DNA from 4 places in the Paraburkholderia sp. SECH2 genome. Region 4 is predicted to be linked to each of the others. Evidence: predicted binding sites of a transcription regulator. Region 4 holds the regulator's gene; each other region holds the start of a gene.

Region 1 (4,181 bases), on a different contig from region 4:
CTTCTTTGTGCGCGTCGAAGGCGGCTTTGACTTCGTCCGTGGCGTCGCCCTGTTTAAGCCGTTGCAGCGCGGCATAGGCGAGCATGCCGTTCTTGATGCGCACTTCGTTTTGCGCCATCAGTTCTTTCAGGCCGACCACCGGTTCGTCGATCGAGCGCGTGGCGATGAGGCCGAGCGCATACGGAATGCGGATCGCATAGTCAGTGCGTTCTTCCTTCTGGTTCGGAATGCCGATGATCGTGAAGGGCGCGGGTGCGGGTGCCGTCTCCCATTCGGATTCGATGGCGGCCAGCTTGACCTGCTGAACTTCACCGGTGCGGTAGCCGGATTCGTCGCCGAGCACGATCACGCACAGTGTCGAGGCCAGGCCGAAGCCGGCGGCAATGGCGAACGAGCGCAAAGCGAATTCGGTGTCGCGGCGCTTCAACAGATACCACGACGACACACCGAGCACGAACATCGAAGCGGTCACATAACCGGCCGATACGGTGTGCACGAACTTCACCTGCGCGACCGGATTGAATAGCACCGAGAAGATGCTGTCGAGTTCCATGCGCATGGTCTGGTAGTTGAAGGTAGCGCCGACCGGATTATTCATCCAGCCGTTGGCCACCAGAATCCACAGCGCCGACAGATTCGAGCCGAGCGCGACGAGGAACGTGACGCTTACGTGCTGCACTTTCGAGAGCCGCTTCCATCCGAAGAAGAAGAGGCCGACGAAGGTCGACTCGAGGAAGAACGCCATCAACCCTTCAACGGCCAGCGGCACGCCGAAGATGTCGCCGACATAGTGCGAGTAGTACGACCAGTTGGTGCCGAACTGGAATTCCAGCGTGAGGCCGGTGGTGACCCCCATCGCAAAGTTGATGCCGAACAGCTTGCCCCAGAACTGGGTCATGTCTTTGTAGATCTGCTTGCCGGTCATCACATAGACGGACTCCATGATGACCAGCAACCAGGACAGACCGAGCGTGAGCGGCACGAACAGAAAGTGATAAAGCGCCGTGATGGCGAACTGGAGGCGCGACAGTTCTACGACTTCGCTAACGGGCATGTTGACCACCTTGGGACGGATGCGAGGCAGGCACGGACAGCAGCGCCTGCGCGACTTGTTCAGGCGGCAGCGACATATGCTCCGCCTGCGGATGATTGAAGAACGCGTACTTGAGCACCATCAGTAATGCGAATTTGATGGTGAGGACGATGGCGATATCCCGCGCCAGCGTCGGACCGCGCGCCCAGGCGGCGAGCCGTTTTCGCAGGCTCGAGCGAGGGGTGCTATGGCGATTCAGGGCTATGGTCATGATCGGTAGAAGGCAACTTCACACCGGTTTAACCGGCTGGATCCAGGCCGGTTCGGAGGCCTGGCGAGTTCATCCCGATTCTAGGAGCAATGACCTAGTGCGCGTAAGTTCGGCACTGCGGCATTGGGTCGCGAACGTCACGCCGTCTGGACAGTATTGCTATGGGGCTTGTGATACGTCAAGAAACACGTGTTTGGTGGGCATGTTCTTGAGTGAGTGCGCGTGCGTCTTCGATCGAGCGCTGGCATTGTCGAGTGGGCACAAAAAAGCCCTGCCTTCTTGCGAGGGCAGGGCTTTGCAGCTAAACAGCGCGCGCCAGACGAGCCGGCACGACTCAAGCTTTAAGTGTTACGCATATTCAGTCAACGCGCCGCGCATTTTCTTCATTGCGCTTGCCTCGATCTGGCGGATGCGTTCGGCCGACACGCCGAACTCGTCGGCCAGTTCGTGCAGCGTCGAGCCGCCCGAACCGTCGTCTTCCACCTTCAGCCAGCGAGCCTCGATGATGCGGCGGCTGCGGGCGTCTAGTGCGTCCAGCGCGCTCGCGATACCGTCGCTTTGCAGCTTGTCGCGCTGACGCGAAGCCAGCACGGCTGTCGGCTCGCTATGCGAGTCGGCGAGGTAGGCGATCGGCGCGTACGACTCTTCGCCGTCTTCGACCTGACCTTCCAGCGCGATATCGCCGCCGGACAAGCGCGTTTCCATCTCGGCCACTTCTTCACGCTTCACGTTCAGCTCTTTGGCGAGACCTTCGATCTCGTCCGGCGTGAATGCGCCGAGACCCTGCTTGTGGCTGCGCAGGTTGAAGAACAGCTTGCGCTGCGCCTTGGTGGTGGCGACCTTCACCATCCGCCAGTTACGCAGAATGTATTCGTGGATCTCAGCCTTGATCCAGTGCATGGCGTACGACACGAGGCGCACGTTTTGCTCGGGGTCAAAGCGCTTCACGGCCTTCATCAGGCCAATATTGCCTTCCTGGATCAGGTCGGCATGCGGCAGTCCATAACCAAGGTAATTGCGCGCGATCGATACGACCAGCCGCAGGTGCGACAGGACGAGACGGCGTGCGGACCCAAGGTTGTCCTGCTCGCGAAATTCGGTGGCGAACTGGCGTTCTTCCGCCGGCGTCAGCATCGGAATCCGATTTACGGCCTGGATGTAGGCGTCGATATTGCCCAGTTGACCGGGCAGCAGCGAGGAATGCGAGAGCGCCAGCGCACCTGCCGAAGCGGCCTTAGCCGACGACGGGCTCAAAGTACTCGGAAGGGTCATTGCATGGCTCACGTAGGAAACTCCTTTGGAATCAGACAAAAGCGTGTTCAGTTAAAACGACTCCAGCGTTGGATGTTAGCACTCTGATTTGCCGAGTGCTAATACTTAGAGGCCGTAGGGGCATCCAAGTTCCGTAAATTCCTATTGAAATTTAGGTTTTGATAGCCATGGAGGGCTCTGTCGGCAAGTGCGTGTGCGCCGTAGAATTTACCTAACACATTCCTTTCGGTCTTATAAGTGACCGACTTTTTCTAAAACCGAAGTGACTAATTGCGGAAATTCAACATTCTTCAGACAATCCACGAAATCAGGATTGTCTTTAGAATAGGCGGAACAATTCGAAGGTAATCAGCGTTCGACTAGGTCGGGTGTTCGATGAACAACAAAAAAAATGTTTGGCGTGGTCTGGCTCTAAAAGGTGTGTCGGCGGCTTTGCTACTTGCCTGCTCCGGAGTGGCGGCAGCCGACCAGTTCGGCGTGCAGATCGCCGGCGGTCTCGGAGATCACCACATTAAAAAACTCGATCTCGGCCTGGTCTGGGATCCGAATCTGACGTGGTGGCAGATCGGCGATTGGCACTTTTCGCTGATCGGCGAAGCGCATGTGGCCTGGTGGCACACCGACGAAGGCAATGTGCACGAGAACATCGGCGAGATCGGTGTGACGCCTATCATTCGCTTCATCGACGGAGCGGGTGCGATTCGCCCTTACATCGAAGCAGGTGCCGGTATCCGCCTCCTGTCGAGCCCGAGAATTTCTACTGACCTCACACTCGCGACTGCGTTCCAGTTCGCCCCCATGGCGGGAGTTGGCCTGCAATTCGGCAGTCACCAGCAGTACGAGGCGGGCTACCGCTTCCAGCATATTTCCAATGGCGGTATCAAAGAGCCGAATCCTGGTATAAATTTCCACCAGCTATATTTGCAATATAACTTCTGACGACCGTGGCCACGTTCGGCTCACCGGTGCAAGGGGCTGAGCAATGGCGGCAAAGATAATCGAAGCGATTCGCGGGCTCGAGCGCGAGCGCTTCCGTGCGATGGTCGACGGCGACGGGCAGTCGCTCGATGCGCTGCTCGCGGACAACGTGAGCTATGTCCATACGAACGGCAAGCGCGAAACGAAGCGACAGTTCATCGACGGTATTACCGCTGGGCGCCGCCGCTATCGGCAGATCGAGGTGCAGTCGCAAGATGTGCTGCCGGTGGGGCGCGAGACCTGCGTCGTCACGGGGCGCGCGCTGATCGAAATGGAAGCGAACAATGGCGCGCTGCTGTTTCCGATTGCGTACACGGCGATTCACACACAGGAAGACGGGCAATGGCGTCTGATTGCCTGGCAGGCGACGCGTTGCGCGATCGAGTGAGCTTTTTGAGCTCACTCCGTTTCGCCAGTCGCAGTGGGTGAGCGCCTTGTGAGCGCTCGAACGGCAAGAGCAGGCGGGTTGCACCGCTCATGCTGAATTGGCCGCCTGGTGGGTCGGTCAGGCGGGTTTTGATGCAGTTGCGCCGCCGCCGCTAATGCGGTCCAAACGGGGAGGGCGGCTCCGCCCCGTCTCAAGTCACTCAGGCAGCTACGCGCTGCAGATCCTCATCGCTCCACACC
Region 2 (4,181 bases), on a different contig from region 4:
TTCACGCGGATCAGCGCAACACCGCCGCCCGGCACGATACCTTCTTCGACCGCAGCGCGCGTGGCGTGCAGCGCGTCGTCGACACGGTCTTTCTTTTCCTTGACCTCGATCTCGGTCGCGCCGCCCACCTTGATGACCGCCACGCCGCCCGCCAGCTTCGCCACACGTTCCTGCAGTTTTTCGCGGTCGTAGTCGGAGCTTGCTTCCTCGATCTGTGTGCGGATCTGCTTCACACGCGCTTCGATGTTCTTGCTGTCGCCGGCGCCGTCGATAACCGTGGTGTTCTCCTTGCCCACCTCGATGCGTTTGGCTTGACCGAGTTCCGCCAGTGTCGCTTTCTCGAGCGTCAGGCCGGTCTCTTCAGCGATCACCTGACCGCCGGTCAGAATCGCGATGTCTTCGAGCAGGGCCTTGCGGCGGTCGCCGAAGCCCGGCGCCTTGACCGCGACGGTCTTCAGAATGCCGCGAATGTTGTTGACCACGAGCGTAGCCAGCGCTTCGCCTTCCACGTCTTCCGCGATGATCAGAAGCGGGCGGCCGGCTTTGGCGACCTGCTCCAGAATCGGCAGCAGATCGCGGATATTCGACACCTTCTTGTCGTGCAGCAGCACGAACGGGTTATCGAGCACGGCAACCTGCTTGTCCTGATCGTTGATGAAATACGGCGACAGGTAGCCACGATCGAATTGCAGACCTTCCACCACGTCGAGTTCATCGTCGAGCGACTTGCCGTCTTCCACGGTAATGACGCCTTCCTTGCCGACCCGGTCGATCGCTTCGGCGATACGCTGGCCGATCGACTCTTCGCCGTTGGCCGAGATCGTTGCGACCTGAGCGATTTCCTTGCTGGTCGTGGTCGGCTTGCTGATCTTCTTCAGCTCGTCGATCGCGGCGATCACCGCTTTGTCGATGCCGCGTTTCAGGTCCAACGGGTTGAGACCTGCCGCGACATATTTCTGACCTTCACGCACGATGGCTTGTGCGAGCACGGTTGCGGTGGTGGTGCCGTCGCCGGCGGCGTCGCTGGTGCGCGAGGCGACTTCCTTCACGAGTTGCGCGCCGATGTTCTGCACGCGGTCCGGCAATTCGATTTCCTTGGCGACCGAGACGCCGTCTTTCGTCACCACCGGCGAGCCGAAGCTGCGTTCCAGCACGACATTGCGGCCCTTCGGACCGAGCGTGACCTTGACCGCGTTGGCCAGAATGTTGACGCCTTCTACGAGTTTCGAGCGGGCGACGTCACTAAAAATAATTTCTTTTGCTGCCATGGTTTGATGCTCCGTTCGTTATTGCGTGACGACTGCGACGACATCTTCTTCGCGCAGCACGAGCAGTTCGTTGCCGTCGACTTTGACCGACTGGCCGGCGTACTTGCCGAACAGCACGCGCTCGCCGACTTTCAGGTCGGGCTCGATGCGTTTGCCGTCGCTATCGCGCTTGCCCGGCCCAATGGCGATCACTTCGCCCTGGTCTGGCTTTTCGGCGGCGCTTTCCGGAATGACGATGCCTGAAGCAGTTTTGGTTTCCTGGTCGAGGCGCTTGACGATCAAGCGGTCATGCAAGGGACGTAGGCTCATGGTTCGACTTCCGCGATTGAAATTTGGCACTCGTCGCTGGTGAGTGCTGACCGGAATCGAGTATAGAAAGATGCCGCGCGACGCTCCAATAACGGATTCATCGATCCTTATCGGCGAATGGCATTTCAGAAACGCGCATATCAATAGCTCGATTCGCTGGTTTTGCAAGGTGGGCCGCGTCCCTATACTGATCCGTCGAATCGGCACGTCCCATTGGGACGCCGATACACGCTCACAGGACAATCAGCCGGATCAAGCCTGATCCGTGCGCTTATACAAGGAATGACGGCATGCAGGTCTCTCAGGAAAGCACAGCACGTGCACGGCTTTAGGCGGCGCTCAGCGCGTTGCCGGCGCTCGCTAAAGCGATCGGCGAAGATGCCGCGCAACGCGAGGTGCGGCGCGAGTTGCCGTTCGACCGCTTCGCATTGTTTCGCGAATCGGGGCTCGGCGTGCTCCGTTTTCCGGTCGAGTGGGGCGGCCTCGGCGGTTCGCTGGAAGATCTCTTCCATGTGATCGCCACGCTGGCTGCGGAAGAGTCGAATGTCGCGCACGCATTGCGGATTCATTTCGATCTGACCGAGCAGTTGGTGCTGTCGCCGCGCTCCGCCTTCAACGACACGCAGATCGAGCGTGTACGGGAAGGGGCGATCTTTGGAGGTGCGTCAACGGAGCTCGGCACATCCAGGCCCGGCGAAATCGTCACCAAGCTGGTGCGCGACGGTGAGCATTTTCGCGTAACGGGCAAAAAATATTACTCGACCGGCACGGCGTTCTCCGACTACGCGCGTATCAACGTGCAGGATGAAAACGACGAGAAGGTATCAATCGTTATCCCGGTCTCACGTGAAGGCCTGCAAGTGCTCGACGATTGGGACGGGATGGGTCAACGCATGACGGCGAGCGGCAGTCTCGTGCTCGACAACGTGCAGGTATTTGCCCATGAAATCGCAACGCGCGGCTATACGAGTCTTGCGGGCCGCCATGGCAGCGCGGTGCGGCAATTGCATCTGGTCACGGTCGCGGCGGGTATCGTGCGCAACATTCTCGCGGATGCGCGGCGCTACGTGACGCAATACGGTCGCCCGGTGCTGCATAGCCCGGCGCCCTCGGCACGCGAGGACGGTTTCGTGCAACAGGTGGTGGGCGATCTCGCGGCGCATAGTCTATCCATCGACGCGCTGGTCGCGCAAAACGCACGCACGCTGGACCGTTCGGCAAATGCAATCCGTAGCGGCGCAGCCAATGCGGAAGAACTCGTGCTGGAAGGGTCCTTGGCTACCGCCAAAACGCAACTGGTGGTCAGCAAGCTGGCCCTCTATGCGGGCGAGCGTCTGTTTGAAATCGGCGGAGCATCGGCCACTGGGCGAGCGCACAACTTCGACCGTCACTGGCGCAATCTGCGCACCATCTTCAGCCACAACCCGTTGCTGCATAAAGCTCGCGTGATTGGCGATTACGAGTTGAACGGCGTGACCACGCATCTGACTGAGGGGCGGGTTTTCTGAAACGCTGGAAAAAACGCCACGATCCTTTCACCCATCTTCCATTGATTGAATGCCATGAGCCGAGATCTGTTATTGCTGTTGGAGCCGGGCTTCACCGATCCGAACCACCCCGGCGAGCGCTTCATCTGTCCTGATGGCGCGCCTATCGAAGGTCTGCTCGCGAGCGATCCTGCGCTCAACGCACGCCTGGATATTCGCCGCTTGCCGTTTCCACGTCCGCGCGCGGCGGTCGTGGACGCGCTCGACGCTGAGCACCAGAGTCTGCCAGTTTTGATTTTCGGCGACGAACAGCCTGCGCCGGCAGATGCCCAGACGCTGGGCGAGAAGCGCTTCGTAACCGATACGCGCCGGATCCTCGACCTGCTCGCGCAGCGTCACGGTTTTCCTAAGGTGCATTGACGCAGCGGCTTGAGGTCGGCTTCGCGTAGCGATAGCAGTACGCGCTCACCGAACAAATTGAGGCCCGACTGACAATCGAAAAACTCAGCTGCGCGTCGTCGACGCAGACGAGCGCGCAGCCAGAGTTGAATGATTCACAGTGAGCTTCAGTTCAACGCGACCGCAGCAGCGGCGCTCACCGGCGAGCCTTCGATCGCGACAGACTGAGCACCGTCCGGGCCAACCGGCACATCACCCACCAACGTCGTGCGATACAACTGCCGGTCGAAGTCGAGATCGAAAATATCCGTAGGGGCGAGGTGAGCCGTCGCGCGGTTGTCCCAGAACGCGACGCTGCCGGCCTCCCATTTGAAGCGCACGGTGAATTCGGGCCGCGTCACATGTTCCCAGAGCAGTTCGAGCAGCACCTGGCTTTCGCGTGGCGTCACGCCGACAATCGACTTCAGGAAACTCGGGCTCACATAGAGTGCCCGCTCGCCCGTTTCCGGATGCACTCTGACGAGCGGATGCTCGGTAACGAGAATGCGTTGTTCGACGGCTTTGACAAACGCTTCCGTTCCACTCGCGCCGGCTGGTGGCGTAAAGCGGTGCAGCCCGCGCAGCCCATCGACAAACGTGCGCAACGGCGCGGACAGCTTCTGATACGCGGCCACCAGATTGGTCCACTGGGTATCGCCGCCGTACGGCGGAATGGTCA
Region 3 (4,181 bases), on a different contig from region 4:
GGTACGACGACGTGGGATTCGCTGTTCAACACATCGGTCAACGCGGCGTACTCCACTGCGGCGTCGATCAACAATGCCCGTATCGGCGGCAACTACGTGTTCGGCTCGGTGACCCTGGGCGGCTACTTCAGCCATGCCGAATACACTGCAGACGCCAGCTCGACATTCACGCAGACGGAAAAGTACAACACGGGTTCGGTGTACGCAGTGTGGCAGGTATCGGCGCCGCTGCAGACCGAGATTGGCTACGTGTACATGAAGTCGAGCGGCAATTCGTCGGCAAAGTACAACCAGTTCGCTGTTGCAGCGGACTACTCGCTTAGCAAGCGTACGGATGTCTACGCATTTGCTGGCTACACGACCGCATCGGGAACACAAGACTCGTCGGGTACGGCCGCTGTTGCTGTTATCGGCTCGGCAACCGGCGACTCGGGTTCCAACAAGCAGGCTACTGTGACTGTTGGCATTCGCCACAAGTTCTAATCGATAGATGCACTAAAGAAAGCCCGCGTGATGCGGGCTTTTTTGTTTGCTCGACAGAACTCTGGATCGGCGATATTGAAACCTTATTTTTTCGATGGCGGCTGGGCGCAGATCGGGAGTTCAAAGTTGAATCGGCGCATTAGTCCTGAGCGGCCGCATGGGTAGCGTCGGCCTGTACCAATGCGCGCACGAGCAGGTACACGGCTGGCAAGTTGTCGTCGTCACGTCGCCAGTCGACGGGTTCGTCGAAATCCATTCCGGACAAACGACTGTCCTCAAATCGGATAAACGTAGAGCGCACTGCCTCGCTGTGCCGCGCCTGGAAGCCCCGATTCTCAAAGACCTGTTCGTCGATTGTCAGCAGCGTGCGCCAGGTCGGCAATTGCGCGCTGCTTGAGTAACGGCGACGGCCACTGTCGAGGTGACGACCTGCGACCGTGGCAATGATCTGCTGGAGGTCGAGCGACGCGCTGCGAAGTGCGCGTTCGAGGGCGACAGGATTGATGTCTTGGACATCCATATCAAGAGCGGAGTCGTTATTCATACTGTTATTTTCCTGAGGACTCGCCGCAATTCGCAGCATCAAATCTGATGCTTCAACAACGCCTGGTTTCGCTGTGCCAATAACTGGCGGATCTGGGCAAGATAGTTGTCGCCGACCGTGCAGTCTTCAACAGGCCGGACATGTTGATGAGGCGTTGGTGGACGTACGCCGAGGTAGCGGCACACCGCTGATAGATAGGGTTTGCCGTTGCCTCCCAGATGTCGCGCCGCGTCAGCCACGCGTACGTCTCCGACATGCTTGCGCAACCACGCAAGCGTTTCGCGATCACCGTCGTTCAAGATGCGGATGAGCTGGTTCATGACCGGTCCTGTATGTAAACACAGTACTGTAAATTTATACAGTATTTGATCGGGATGCAAGTCAATTTGCAGGTCTACTCCATTAGCCGAACGGCCATCGTGTCCGAGTTGGAGCGAGATATTTCGATTGCCGGCGGGTCAAGGGATTTCCCTGGTCCAGGGATTACGCACATATTTCGCGTACGTAGCTGAGGAATAGCCGTCCGGAAGCGCGCAGCGCGCAACCTGATGGCGGCGAGTGCGCACGGATAACCTGCTGTATTTAAAGGTGATCCTTCAGGCATCTTCAGTTTTCGCTGCGGTGCAAGGTTCAGGCGTGAGCGAATGTCGACATCGTCAACTGTCAAAGCGACATCCCTTCTTGAATTTGTCACCACCCGTCCATATAATTAGCACTCGCTGCACGAGAGTGCTAACAACATCGCCGGTTGGCTCAGCCAGCCGGGTTTTCTCAGCGTTCTTCAGTCTCAATCAAGAGAGGAGTATGTATGAACCTTCGTCCTTTGCATGATCGCGTGATCGTCAAACGTCTGGATCAAGAAACCAAGACCGCGTCGGGCATCGTGATCCCCGAAGCCGCAGCAGAAAAGCCGGATCAAGGCGAAATTCTGGCAGTCGGCCCGGGCAAGCGTGACGACAAAGGCGCACAAATCGCCCTCGACGTGAAAGTTGGTGACCGCGTCCTGTTCGGCAAGTATGCAGGCCAGACCGTCAAGGTCGACGGCAACGAACTGCTCGTGATGCGCGAAGAAGACATCATGGCCGTGGTGCAGAAGTAAGCGCCAGTCGCTACTTTTCCCGGTCATATCCCAAAGAATTCAAGGAGTTAGAAGATGGCAGCTAAAGACGTCGTATTCGGTGATTCCGCCCGTGCCAAGATGGTTGAAGGCGTGAACATCCTCGCGAACGCTGTGAAGGTCACGCTGGGCCCGAAGGGTCGCAACGTTGTCCTGGAACGCAGCTTCGGCGGCCCGACGGTCACGAAGGATGGTGTTTCGGTCGCGAAAGAGATCGAACTGAAAGACAAGCTCCAGAACATGGGCGCACAAATGGTCAAGGAAGTTGCTTCCAAGACCAGCGACAACGCAGGTGACGGCACCACGACCGCAACGGTTCTGGCTCAGTCGATCGTCCGCGAAGGCATGAAGTACGTTGCATCGGGCATGAACCCGATGGACCTGAAGCGCGGTATCGACAAGGCTGTGTTCGCAGCGATCGAAGAACTGCGCAAGATCAGCAAGCCGTGCACGACCAACAAGGAAATCGCTCAAGTCGGTTCGATCTCGGCAAACAGCGACTCGTCGATCGGCGACCGTATCGCTGAAGCGATGGACAAGGTTGGCAAGGAAGGCGTCATCACCGTTGAAGACGGCAAGTCGTTGCAAGACGAACTGGACGTTGTCGAAGGTATGCAATTCGACCGCGGCTACCTGTCGCCGTACTTCATCAACAACCCGGACAAGCAAGTTGCTGTGCTCGAAAACCCGTTCGTGCTGCTGCACGACAAGAAGGTTTCGAACATTCGTGACCTCCTCCCGGTCCTCGAGCAAGTCGCTAAGGCTGGCCGTCCGCTGCTGATCATCGCAGAAGACGTCGAAGGCGAAGCGCTGGCTACGCTGGTTGTGAACAACATCCGCGGCATCCTGAAGACTGTTGCTGTCAAGGCTCCGGGCTTCGGCGATCGTCGTAAGGCCATGCTGGAAGACATCGCGATCCTGACCGGCGGTCAAGTCATCGCTGAAGAAACCGGCCTGACGCTCGAAAAGGCAACGCTGGCTGAACTGGGTCAAGCGAAGCGCATCGAAGTGGGCAAGGAAAACACGACGATCATCGACGGCGCTGGCGAAGCAGCAACCATCGAAGCACGTGTGAAGCAAGTTCGCACGCAAATCGAAGAAGCTACGTCGGACTACGACCGTGAAAAGCTGCAAGAACGCGTGGCCAAGCTGGCTGGCGGTGTTGCAGTGATCAAGGTCGGTGCTGCGACCGAAGTCGAAATGAAGGAAAAGAAGGCACGTGTCGAAGACGCACTGCACGCAACGCGCGCAGCTGTGGAAGAAGGCATCGTTGCTGGCGGCGGCGTCGCACTGATCCGTGCACGTACGGCAATCGCTGGTCTGAAGGGCGCTAACGCCGATCAGGACGCAGGTATCAAGATCGTGCTGCGCGCGATGGAAGAGCCGCTGCGTCAGATCGTCACGAACGGTGGCGAAGAAGCCAGCGTCGTGGTGGCAGCTGTTGCTGCTGGTACGGGCAACTACGGCTACAACGCTGCAACCGGCGAGTACGTCGACCTGGTTGACGCAGGTGTCGTGGACCCGACGAAGGTGACGCGCACGGCGCTGCAAAACGCAGCTTCGGTCGCTGGCCTGCTGTTGACCACCGACGCAGCTGTTTGCGAACTGCCGAAGGAAGATGCTCCGATGGGCGGCGGTATGCCCGGCGGCATGGGCGGCATGGGCATGGACATGTAATTTCCGATTGAGCCTCACTTGGCCTCGTTTGAGGCTCAGTTGGAAACACATGGGGAGGTGCGTCGCGAGGCGTACTTCCCAGAACAAAAAACCCGCAGAAATGCGGGTTTTTTGTTCTGGGGCAAGCGGTTAGGCGATCCGGTATTACGAGCGCTCCACGCAAGCGAGATTCGTGAGGTGGTTATCGCGCAAGTAGGTAAATATATTCGCCACGCTTTCAGCCGGCGTCAGCGCTGCGGTGTCTATTTTCAATTCAGGATCGGCCGGCGCTTCATAGGCTGCTGATACGCCAGTAAACGACGCGATTTCTCCGGCTCGGGCTTTGGCGTAAAGACCTTTCGGATCACGATCGGCGCATGT
Region 4 (4,181 bases):
GCTCGGTGTTGACCTCTTCCCATTCGCCCGGTTGCGGTGAAAGTTTGTCCAGCTCGGTGAGCTGCCAGGCGAGACGCTCGCGCTCCAGTTGCAGCTCGCGGTCGCGCGTTTGCGCATGCTCGATGGCCTGAACCTTGTCGCGCCACGACCGCCATGCACGCGTGACGGCTACCGCGGTTTCCGTGAGGCCGGCGTGGGTGTCGAACAGTTCGCGCTGCGCGTCCGGACGCATCAGCAACTGGTGCGCATGCTGCCCGTGAATATCCACCAGCATCTCGCCGACTTCGCGCAACTGCGCGAGCGTTGCCGCCGTGCCGTTGATGAACGCGCGCGAGCGGCCATTTGCGTCCACCACGCGACGCAGCATGACGGTGCTGCCGTGATGGCCGTCGTCGGCGGTCGTGCCGAGCGCCTGCTCGTCGAGCCATTGCTCGACTGGCGCATGCGTCTCGAATTCCGCGGTGATGTCGGCGCGGCTCTCGCCGGTGCGCACCACGCTTGCATCGGCGCGGGCGCCGAGCGCGAGGGCCAGCGCGTCGATCAGGATCGACTTGCCGGCGCCTGTTTCGCCTGAGAAAACGGTAAAGCCGCTATCGAATTCGAGGTCGAGCGCGGCGACGATGACGAAGTCGCGTATCGAGAGGTGGCGAAGCATGGAGGTCGTCTGGTGAGCTTGAGATTCAGGGTTCGGCAGCGGCGTTCGTGTTCCGATAGCCCGGCGGTCCGGCATTCCGGCGCTCGGGGACCGCTCAGGGCTTGGTATCTTCTTCGTGCGACGGGTATTCGTTCCAGTGCAGTTTCTTGCGCAGCGTGGCGAAATGGCTGTAACCGACCGGGTGCAGCATCGGCACCGTATGGCGCGAGCGGCGCACTTCGATCGTGTCGCCCAATTCCAGCGAAGTGAACGACTGCATGTCGAAGTTGACGTTTACTTCGCGGCCCGAGACGATCTGGATGCTCACCTTCGAGTCGTCCGGCAGCACGATTGGCCGGTTCGACAACGCATGCGGCGCGATCGGCACCAGCACGATGCCTTGTAGTTGCGGATGCAGGATCGGCCCCTGCGAAGACAACGCGTAGGCGGTCGAACCCGTTGGCGTGGCGACGATCAGGCCGTCCGAGCGCTGGTTGTACATGAAGCGCCCGTCCACCGAGACATGCAGTTCCGCCATCCCCGAGAAACCGCTGCGGTTGACCACCACATCGTTGAAGGCAAGCGCGTGATAGATCGGGGCGCCGTCGCGCATGATGCGCGCCTCGAGCAACATGCGCTCTTCGCGCTCGAAGTTACCCGAGAGCATTTGCGGCACGATCTCGCGCATGTCGGAGATCGGAATGTCGGTAATGAAGCCCAGGCGGCCGTGGTTGATGCCGATCAGCGGCGTGCGGTAGGGCGCAAGCTGGCGGCCAATGCCTAGCATCGTGCCGTCGCCGCCTAGCACCACGGCAACGTCGGCGCGCGCGCCGATCTCGGCGGGGCGTAGCGCCGGATAGTCGGTGACGCCGATTTCGGCGGCGGTGTCGGCTTCGAATACGACCTCGAAGCCGCGCTTCGCGATGCACGAGGCGAGCGCGGTCAGCGGCTCGCCGATGCCCGGCGTATTGTTGCGCCCGACGAGCGCGACGGTCTTGAACTGGCTGGTCACTTGCATGCCGGCATTACACCATAGGTAGGGCCTGAAAAGAACCGCAGACAGACCCGGTGACGGGCCTGCGCAAACGGGCTGCCAGCGCATTGGAGGATTATCGTTAGAATGGTGAAACATTGATGACAGGCGCTGCCCCGCCAACCGGCGGCGCGATAGTCAGGGGTTGGCGCCGTTAGCGCTCGCTGTAGCCGCGCCATTGAGCTAAAATTTTCCGTCATGCTAGATCCCCGCGCACAAACCCTCCTCAAAACGCTGATCGAGCGCTACATCGCCGAAGGTCAGCCGGTCGGCTCGCGCACGTTGTCACGCTACTCCGGCCTCGAACTGAGCCCGGCCACGATCCGCAACGTGATGTCCGATCTCGAGGACCTGGGGCTCGTAATCAGTCCGCATACGTCGGCGGGCCGGATCCCGACGCCGCGCGGCTACCGGCTGTTCGTCGACACCATGCTGACGGTGGAATCCGCCGCGGACGAAGAAGCGGTGATGCGTATCGTCAAGACTACGCTGCAGGCGGGCGAACCGCAGAAAGTCGTCGCCGCAGCGGCTAGTGTGCTGTCCAATCTGTCGCAGTTCGCCGGCGTGGTGCTCACGCCGCGCCGCAGCCACGTGTTCAAGCAGATCGAATTCATGCGCCTGTCGGACAAGCGCATCCTGCTGATCATCGTGACGCCCGAGGGCGACGTACAGAACCGCATCATGGCCACCCAGCGCGACTTTTCGCCGTCGCAGCTGGTGGAAGCCTCCAATTACATCAACGCGCACTTCGCGGGCCTCTCGTTCGACGACGTGCGCCGCCGCCTGCGCGAAGAAATCGACGAATTGCGCGGCGACATGACCACGCTGATGCACGCCGCGGTCACGGCCAGCACGGATGAGTCCGACACCGGCGAGACCGTGCTGATTTCCGGCGAGCGCAACCTGCTCGAAGTCGCCGACCTGTCGTCGGACATGGCGCGCTTGCGCAAGCTGTTCGATGTATTCGACCAAAAGACCAGTCTCCTTCAGTTGCTCGACGTGTCGAGTCACGCCGCGGGCGTGCAGATTTTCATTGGCGGCGAGTCGAATCTCGTGCCGATCGAGGAAATGAGCGTCGTCACCGCGCCTTATGAGGTGAACGGCAAGATTGTCGGCACGCTCGGCGTGATCGGGCCGACCCGCATGGCTTACAACCGCGTGATCCCAATCGTGGACATCACTGCGCGGCTGCTTTCCCTGACGCTCAGCCAGCAGTAACCTGCGGTCACCGTTGGCTGCGGCACATCTCATGCTGCAAATAATGCGCGACGGCGCGCGGCTTGCCAATTGGCCGAATGGCCAGGGGGCCCTGGCGGACCTTGCAATGGACCGCGCCGCTATAATGAATTCCACCTGAACCGACTCTCCGCCCCAAGCGGTTATCCCTGCTGCCTATGCGCTTCGACCTCGAGCGGCCATCACAGAACGCCACGTCACACCGTGTCGCCGTGTTGCTGATCAATCTCGGCACGCCCGACGCGCCGACGCCGCGTGCGGTCCGGCGCTATCTTGCGCAGTTCCTGTCCGATCCGCGTGTGGTCGAAATTCCGGCGCTGCTGTGGCAGGTGATCCTGCGCACGTTGATTTTGCCGTTCCGGAGCCCCGCGTCGGCGAAGAAGTACGCGGCCGTGTGGATGCCGGAAGGCTCGCCACTGCGTGTCTTCACCGAGAAGCAGGTGGAGGGTTTGCGCCATCTGCTGCAATTGAACGACTACACGGTACTGGTCGACTACGCGATGCGCTATGGCACGCCGGGCATTCCGGCCATGCTGAACCAGCTCAAGCTGGCGGGCGCCGAGCGCGTGCTGCTGATGCCCATGTATCCGCAATACTCGTCGTCGACCACGGCCACGGCTTTCGACGACGCCTTTTCGGCCTTGAAGCGCATGCGCAATCAGCCGGAAATCCGCACGGTGCGGCAGTACGCCGATCATCCGGCGTATATCGCCGCGCTCGCCGCTCAGGTGCACCACTACTGGCATCAGCACGGCCGGCCGGATTTCGCGGCGGGCGACAAGCTGGTGCTGAGCTTCCACGGCGTGCCCAAGCGCACGATGGATCTCGGCGATCCGTACCACGAGCAATGCCAGCAGACCGGCGCGTTGTTGACGCAGGCGCTGGGATTGACGCAGGTGGAATGCCGCGTCACGTTTCAGTCGCGCTTCGGCAAGGCCGAGTGGTTGCAGCCGTACACCGCGCCCACGCTGAAGGAATTGGGCTCGGCGGGCGTGCGGCGTGCCGACGTGTTCTGTCCGGGTTTTACCGCCGACTGCCTTGAAACGATCGAAGAAATCGGCATGGAGGTGCGCGACGAGTTCCTGCAGGCGGGCGGCAAGGAGTTTCATCGGATTCCCTGCCTGAACGCCTCGCAGCCGTGGATTGCCGCGCTTGGCGAGATCGTCGCGCAGAATCTGCAGGGCTGGCCCGTGCAAGCAGTGCCGGTGCCGCACACGACTGGGGCTTAAGCAGGCTCATGAACTACAGGATTTCAACCGAACCGGGCGCGAAGCTGCG

What was found. Region 4 encodes HrcA, which represses chaperone genes, less so after heat shock. Its sites were predicted from a motif close to TTAGCACTCNNNNNNNNNGAGTGCTAA; they were not measured.
Region 1: rpoH (RNA polymerase sigma factor RpoH) is a predicted target of HrcA. The motif match lies at 2,652-2,678, and genes of this name have one in related genera.
Region 2: M0D66_RS22565 (co-chaperone GroES) is a predicted target of HrcA. The motif match lies at 1,601-1,627, and genes of this name have one in related genera.
Region 3: groES (co-chaperone GroES) is a predicted target of HrcA. The motif match lies at 1,737-1,763, and genes of this name have one in related genera.

The regions. Positions count from the first base shown of each region.
Region 1 is NZ_JALPRH010000008.1:76,453-80,633, reverse strand. Features, by position in the region: gene M0D66_RS16060 (cytochrome ubiquinol oxidase subunit I) at 1-1,054, opposite strand, end outside; gene cydP (cytochrome oxidase putative small subunit CydP) at 1,044-1,304, opposite strand; gene rpoH (RNA polymerase sigma factor RpoH) at 1,653-2,588, opposite strand; gene M0D66_RS16045 (acyloxyacyl hydrolase) at 2,952-3,515, shown strand; gene M0D66_RS16040 (nuclear transport factor 2 family protein) at 3,559-3,942, shown strand.
Region 2 is NZ_JALPRH010000014.1:105,413-109,593, reverse strand. Features, by position in the region: gene groL (chaperonin GroEL) at 1-1,268, opposite strand, end outside; gene M0D66_RS22565 (co-chaperone GroES) at 1,287-1,577, opposite strand; gene M0D66_RS22560 (acyl-CoA dehydrogenase family protein) at 1,925-3,085, shown strand; gene M0D66_RS22555 (DUF3088 domain-containing protein) at 3,140-3,484, shown strand; gene M0D66_RS22550 (TauD/TfdA family dioxygenase) at 3,631-4,181, opposite strand, start outside.
Region 3 is NZ_JALPRH010000018.1:107,996-112,176, reverse strand. Features, by position in the region: gene M0D66_RS25850 (porin) at 1-483, shown strand, start outside; gene M0D66_RS25845 (DUF2471 domain-containing protein) at 623-1,027, opposite strand; gene M0D66_RS25840 (hypothetical protein) at 1,066-1,347, opposite strand; gene groES (co-chaperone GroES) at 1,836-2,126, shown strand; gene groL (chaperonin GroEL) at 2,181-3,821, shown strand; gene cysC (adenylyl-sulfate kinase) at 3,966-4,181, opposite strand, start outside.
Region 4 is NZ_JALPRH010000028.1:55,965-60,145, reverse strand. Features, by position in the region: gene recN (DNA repair protein RecN) at 1-655, opposite strand, end outside; gene M0D66_RS31970 (NAD kinase) at 750-1,652, opposite strand; gene hrcA (heat-inducible transcriptional repressor HrcA) at 1,866-2,885, shown strand; gene hemH (ferrochelatase) at 3,062-4,132, shown strand; gene M0D66_RS31955 (RNA-binding S4 domain-containing protein) at 4,141-4,181, shown strand, end outside.